DNA from 2 places in the Lactiplantibacillus koreensis genome. Region 2 is predicted to be linked to the other one. Evidence: predicted binding sites of a transcription regulator. Region 2 holds the regulator's gene; the other holds the start of a gene.

Region 1 (3,432 bases), on a different replicon from region 2:
AGTTTCGAAGTCACTTTCTTTTGAAACATGTAATGCTGAGTTTGCGAATGCTAACCAGCTAGTATTTAATCCACCGGCCAAGGGTGCCCAACTTGGTGAAGAATAGGAAAATTGTCTATAAAATTGGGTAACAAGTTGTTCAGCAGGTGTTGAAGAGCTTTCACCGCTGATATAACTATATGCCTGGTCTTCTACTTGTTGCAGTTGGGTAAAGAAAGCAGCGTTAGGATTTATATTAACTTTGGTAACTTTAGAAACTCCGTTATCTTTACCAGAGACAGCAACTTGATCCATATCAATCCCTGTTGAAGCTCCAGTAAATTCATTGAATTGATCAAAGCTCCAATTTTCAGGCATTTTGAACCCTAAATTTCCGCTCCATCCAGAAGACATATCAGCAACAAAACTATACTTAACTAAGTGGTTTACATGCAAGCACGCATTGCGTGTTCCATAAATACCTGCTTTATATTCAGTTGATCCTATAATACCAGTAATACCCTCGAAATAGGGGACAACCGTACTACTCATGTTTCCATCTTGAATATCAACATCAACGGCAAAATAGATAACTGTCCCACTTGGTAGGCCAAGCTGACGTGCAGTATTAACGGCAATAGAAGCGTCTGCGAAACCTTGCTTGCTATTAAAATAACTTTCTTCATAACCTCCATCTTCGTAAATCGGAAAAATCTTAAGGTTAGCATCTAATAGCAGTTTAACTTCAGTGTTAGTCAAATTTTTATCTCGTTTATCAGCACCAGTCCCGACGCTTCCTGTCAAATAACGGCCGATAATGTTATAGCCAGCTGCTTTCAGTGATTTAGCCGTAGCAGCTGATGTGATTTGAGTAGCCATGTCGACACCATCTGAAGATCGGTTAGTGTTACCATTACTAGTTAATAAGCCTTTGATCACAGTTAGGTCAGCAGTTGAAGTATAAGGAGGCAACTTCATGAATTTTCTAAAGGAAACTATACCGTCGGCAACATTTTGTGTAAATTGGCCATTGAAGGCGCCTGAATAGAAACCATTAACGTAAAGACCATATTGAATAATTTTAACGATTGCCCCAGTTGCGCCAGAATTAACAGTTGGTGTTTTATTGATCGTACCAGGACCATAATAACCATTAGCAGTTCCAGTATCCATACCTTCCACTGACTGCAAAGCATAAATCAAAGCAGTGTTCGTATCCCTTTGATAAATTCCATCACATGGTAAAATACCAGTGTAAGCTTGATAATCATGATTAAGCTGTTGTTGCATTGAACGGATTTTAGCGTCCCCACCAGGAACTAAAACAAACGCGCTCATTGTCAACAAGGCTTTCATAATATCCGAGTTTACATTGGCGCTGGTGTCTTTGATACCGGCGTCTTTTTTTAATTCAACGACAGCAGCAGCCGTGTTAGTAGTAAATTCTCCGGTAAAGTCTTCAGGGTTGATACCCTTACACCAAAAGCCACCTTGGATTATTTTAACAACATTGTGCTTAAAGCCAGTTTTAACTTTATTAGCAAATTGAGTATCCCATTTAGCGGCAGTTGAAGGGCCAAAATTATCAACTAGATCTGTGATACCTAATTCGTGTTGCAGGGCTCTAGTTAACCCATAAACTGTGTTCCAACCAGTATTACCGTCCTCGGGTACTTTACCAAAGCCAGAAACTTTACCGTAAGTTTTGTTGAGCCAGACTTGTGTTTCTTTTACCATTTCATCCATACATAAATCGTCCTTTCTGTGTTGTTTAGCAACCATAAGCGCCTACAACGAACAAGCTATCAAATGAGTAAGCAGTTTCTGATTCAACCTCCTTAAAAATTATTTGCTCAATATTCGAACACACGTTCGAGTAGACGGCTTAATTTTAGCACAGAAAAACAAGAAAACAAATTTTTGTCGGATTATTTTCGAACAAAAAAGATCTTCCAGGAAAATGGGAAGATCAAGTAAGCTATATATTTTTAAGGGCCCATTTTTATATAACCACTCTTACAAAACCTATTAAAATAACGCCTGTAATGGCTTGATTCCAACGCTTAAAAAAGAACCTGATAACAATAATCAACAAGCTGAAAAGCAACTCAAACAAGTACGTCAAGATATTAGTAATCAAACGCAATCAGAGTTACAAAAATTTTCAAAAAGCACACCTATCCTTGTAAGAAAAGATCATGAGAATACTAGTCCAGATATTTGACAGGTCTTTATATTCTGATAAAGTGTTAGACTTTTTTTGACAATGTAATACAATTCTAGTATTATAATAAGTGTAAGAAACAAACTTGAATACACTGCGGGCTAGTGGATATAGCTTGCACCCGCCTGTGGGCTTCCTTGAAGTGAAAGAATAGCAGGACTACCTACCCTTGAGGTAAGATGGGGCATATCTAGCGTGAGGTGAAACTCAATACGTGGAAAGGAAGGCTTGTGCCTTCCTTTTTTTTAGGAGATTATATAATATATGGATTATGATTTCGATTTTTTGACAGCATTTGACGGTTCCATGCAACCGTCTCAAGTGGATATGGCACAACTAGTCAATGTCATTGAAGCTAATGTTTCTCAATACAGATACTTTTATAAAACGAGCTTAAAAAACCTACCCGAGATTATTATTGAAGTTACTAATACAAATATCCCTCATTTACTTGGCTTATCGAAAAAACATCACATTGGACTACCTGATTATAATGCAGGTGCCATTTTTGAAGGTCTTAAAGACGATTGGACTTTAGATAACCTACAAAAAGGTGATAAGTTTTGGTTTACAGAGAATCAAGATAAAATAATAGGAGTTCTATTACTGTACCAAATTTTTCATGTACAAGAATGTAAAGTTTATAGTACAAAACATATCATTAATCAGCCTTTAGGGGGTACATTCAAACGAGATAATATTTACTTTATTATTTTTAAACTAGCAAATAATAAATCTTATTCGATAGAGTTATCTCCTATTAATAACACTGAAAACTCTTATTTCCCCAGAAGTTTGAAAATCAATGATACTAAGTTATTAAATTGCGAAGAAATAACTATGCAATTAGTTAGTCAACAACGTATCACGACCAAAAAAAATAAAATAAAAAAAATCAAGTGGAAATTGGATAGTGAATGATGATGACTTTGTACCAAACAGTGACATAACTTAACAATTGTGTCGCTTTTTTTGTGCCTTATAATTAAAGGTGTTAAAATACGTCATAACTTACCACCATAAAGCAGTCCAATTAATTTATTGACTTCTAAGTAAAATACCAGGAGTTTTGCTATGAGTTAACTATGATCCTAGGTGATCACTAAAACATTCCTTAATTTAGGGTTTATAATTACCAAATACCCCCTCGAAAACATTGAAAGAATAACCCCTAATATCTACATTATAGATATTAGGGGTTATTTGTTTTAATATTAAAGAAATGACTT
Region 2 (3,432 bases):
GCAATTCAACTTCAACGATTGCACCGTTAGTTTGTTGACTCACAAATAAGCCCACCGCACCATTGCCAGCGCACAAATCAACTGTCAGCGTTTTAGCACTACGCGGTACTTGCGCAAAAGCCCCCAGTAAAACCGCATCTAATGAAAAAGAAAACACTTGTGAACTTTGAATAATTTGAATATCTTTACTATATAATTGATCAATGCGCTCATCAGCGCGTAATGGGACCGTCGTCATCCAAATAGCCTACTTTCAAAAAAATATCAGTGTCAGCATACCATAATTTGCTTGCAGAAATTAAGATTATTGGTCATACTATGACCAATAACCAATCGAAAGGAAGTTTGCGATGTTTTATTCATTTATGCGGGGACTGGTACGGGGGTTAGTTGCCATCATTAATGGCAATACCCACTACCAAGGTCGCGAAAACTTACCGCAAGGTGCCTATATTCTAGTTGGGCCCCACCGCTCATGGTTTGACCCGTTGTTATATGCACTAGCGGGTAGCCCCATGCAATTTAGCTTCATGGCTAAAGAAGAACTTTTTAAAAATCCGATTTTACGCACAATTTTAACTAAGGCCAATGCGTTTCCTGTCAATCGCCAACATCCAGGACCATCAGCGATTAAAACCCCGGTCAAATTTCTACGTAGTGGTCAACTATCGTTAATCATGTTTCCTTCTGGGACTCGGCATTCTCAGGAACTCAAAGGTGGCGCAACCGTCATTGCTAAAATGGCTGGTGTCCCCCTCATTCCCACGGTCTATCAAGGACCATTAACTTTCGGACGTTTGTTTAGTCGGCGTCGCATCACGGTCCGCTTTGGCAAGCCCATCTATGTTGATCGTAAGTTAAAGCTTGATGAAGCTGGTCAGAAGCAAATCGAAACTCAAATGCTTACCGCTTTTGATGACCTCGATAAAAAAATTAATCCAAATTTTCATTACATCGATCCAGCCGAAAAAAAACACGCCAACTAAGGCGTGTTTTTTATTAGCACTTATTTGCTGTCATTTTTAGCCGAAGCCTTCATTGAGTTAAGCATTTGATGCAATTTCTTTTCGGATGGGCGTTGACCCATTTGCATCATCATGCTGCGCAACATTTCTTCACTAATTGGTGGATTTTGTTTTAAGTAGTTTTGCATGTAGTGCCGCGCACCAAAGAAACCACCAGTAATCCCAACTAAAACACCAACAAGCACGATTAAGATCCAAATACCAGTAGACACAGTCATTCCCCTCCTTTATTACCGTATTCATTAAACTAGTCTACACAAATTACTTATAAAAGAAAAGGAAAATTTGTCAATTGACAAATCTTCCTTGAAGCGCTTAATCGTCGCGTAAGCCCCGATCACGTTGAACCTGGCGAACCTTTTCAGGAGTCACTTCTTGACCATCTTTATCATAAACTTGTAACATTTCAACTTGTTGCCGGAATCCGGCCCGAAATTCTTTTAAATATTTTTCACGTAATTCTTGGCGTTCAGCCGCTTCCAGCTCAGTTAACCCTTCTGCCTTGGCTTTGTGTGCCAATTCATTAATCCGGGCAAGTAGCTCTTTTGAAATCAATCCACTCACTCCTTTCAAAAGCAAGAATAGAATACACGATTTTTGACCTTAAATCAATTCTCAGGGTTTGTCAACCGAACATTTGTTTGAAAGCCACTAAAAGCTATGCTACAATTGACATAATAACTATGAAAATAAAAAATGAGGTGCCAAGATGAGTAAAACATCAGAAAGCAAACAAATGGCCGTTCTACGTTTTATTTATGAACGCGTCAATGAAAAAGGTTATCCGCCAACTGTCCGCGAAATTGGCGAAGCCGTGTCACTATCTTCAACATCAACGGTCCATGGTCACATTTCTCGGTTGGAGAAAAAAGGGTTAATTGAAAAAGATCCCACAAAGCCACGTGCCATTGAAGTAACCGCAGCTGGTTTTGAAGCTTTAGGGGTCGAAACCACCCCCCATCAAATTCCAATGCTTGGCACAGTGGCCGCTGGACAACCAATCTTGGCGGTTCAGGAAGCGACTGACTATTTCCCAATTCCAAAAGATTTGGAAACTTTCGGTGGCGATTTATTCATGCTCACCATTCGTGGTGAAAGTATGATTAACATCGGCATCTTAAACGGTGACCAAGTCATCGTGCGCCGGCAAACAGCCGCCGACAATGGAGACATTATCATTGCAATGACCGACGAAAATGAAGCTACTTGCAAACGATTCTTTAAAGAAGCTGATCATTATCGGCTACAACCAGAAAATGATGCGATGGCACCAATTATTTTAACCAACGTTGCTGTCTTGGGTAAAGTAGTTGGATTATATCGCGACATGCTCTATCAATAAGCTTTTATCGACCGGTGACGTTGGTTGCCGGTCTTTTATTTGGGTAAATATTTACTGCCTTCACGTATCACTAGTGGTGATAATGCGTGTGCCGCAATAAATTGCGTCACCCAAGCCGGATTGGTTTTGCTATAATCTCGCAATGCCCAACCAATCGCTTTTTGAATAAAAAATTCATCATCAGTTCGATTAGTTAGAATCGCCGTCGTCAAATAGGCCTGATCGGTCATTTGACGGCGTCCCAATTGTAGGATAATACCTACCCGCCGAAGCCAAAAATCTGATGCTTGTATATATGCTGGCCCCAATTCTGGCAATGCCTGCTGTTGCTCAATGTAAGTCGCCAACAACTTACGCCAGCTATCAACGCTATCCCACCAGGCATTGTGTGTCACCTGTTGCCTACACCACTCATACTGACTTGGTGTTAAGCGACGTACATTTGCTAAAGCCAAATCAATCGCAACATAGTGATACTCTCGAAAAGGTTGCTCATAATAAAATACTAGCCAATCCTGTAGCTCAGTTGATGTCAATGTTTGACTAGCTTTAAGATATGGCTGCGTTAATTGCCGTCGTTCACTCGCTCGCACACCTAAAAATTTGAATTGATGTCGCATATAGCCCGCCATCGCTGCTTGATTCGCCGGTTGAACCGGTAAAAATAAATCTGGCATGCTGTTTCCCCCTCAAGTTGCTTACTAACTTATTTAATATTAATGCTGATTTTTTTCTCAGCTGATCTAATCTTAATGGGTTGAACGCTGGTTGAATGGTATAATGGTTACACTAATTTTATACAGGGAGTTGTTGACATGTTATTTCTAGCCATTATTGGCTTGCTAGTTTTCACAATGGCCATCTTTTCAATCTTTGCCGCTCGTCAAACTGGCGGTGGTTGGAAAACCTTTGCAATCATCGCCGTAATTAGTGCTCTCACAATTGGTTATGCTGTTTATAAGCTACCATTTTGGTCCCACAATCAAGCTACCGCCGCCCAATCAAATTCGTCAGCTAGTCAGAGCTCAGCAAAACTCAGTTCGTCACATGCCGTTTTTAATGAAG

Evidence for each region. Region 2 encodes LexA, which represses DNA repair genes until DNA is damaged. Its sites were predicted from a motif close to CNAACANNTGTTNG; they were not measured.
Region 1: C5Z25_RS12475 (glycoside hydrolase domain-containing protein) is a predicted target of LexA. The motif match lies at 1,841-1,854, and genes of this name have one in related genera.

Annotation. Positions count from the first base shown of each region.
Region 1 is NZ_CP027193.1:4,309-7,740, reverse strand. It holds gene C5Z25_RS12475 (glycoside hydrolase domain-containing protein) at 1-1,725, opposite strand, end outside; gene C5Z25_RS12465 (hypothetical protein) at 2,468-3,124, shown strand.
Region 2 is NZ_CP027190.1:295,584-299,015, forward strand. It holds gene C5Z25_RS01405 (tRNA1(Val) (adenine(37)-N6)-methyltransferase) at 1-238, opposite strand, end outside; gene C5Z25_RS01410 (lysophospholipid acyltransferase family protein) at 351-986, shown strand; gene C5Z25_RS01415 (YneF family protein) at 1,007-1,243, opposite strand; gene C5Z25_RS01420 (DUF896 domain-containing protein) at 1,341-1,580, opposite strand; gene lexA (transcriptional repressor LexA) at 1,735-2,367, shown strand; gene C5Z25_RS01430 (DNA alkylation repair protein) at 2,403-3,044, opposite strand; gene C5Z25_RS01435 (hypothetical protein) at 3,183-3,432, shown strand, end outside.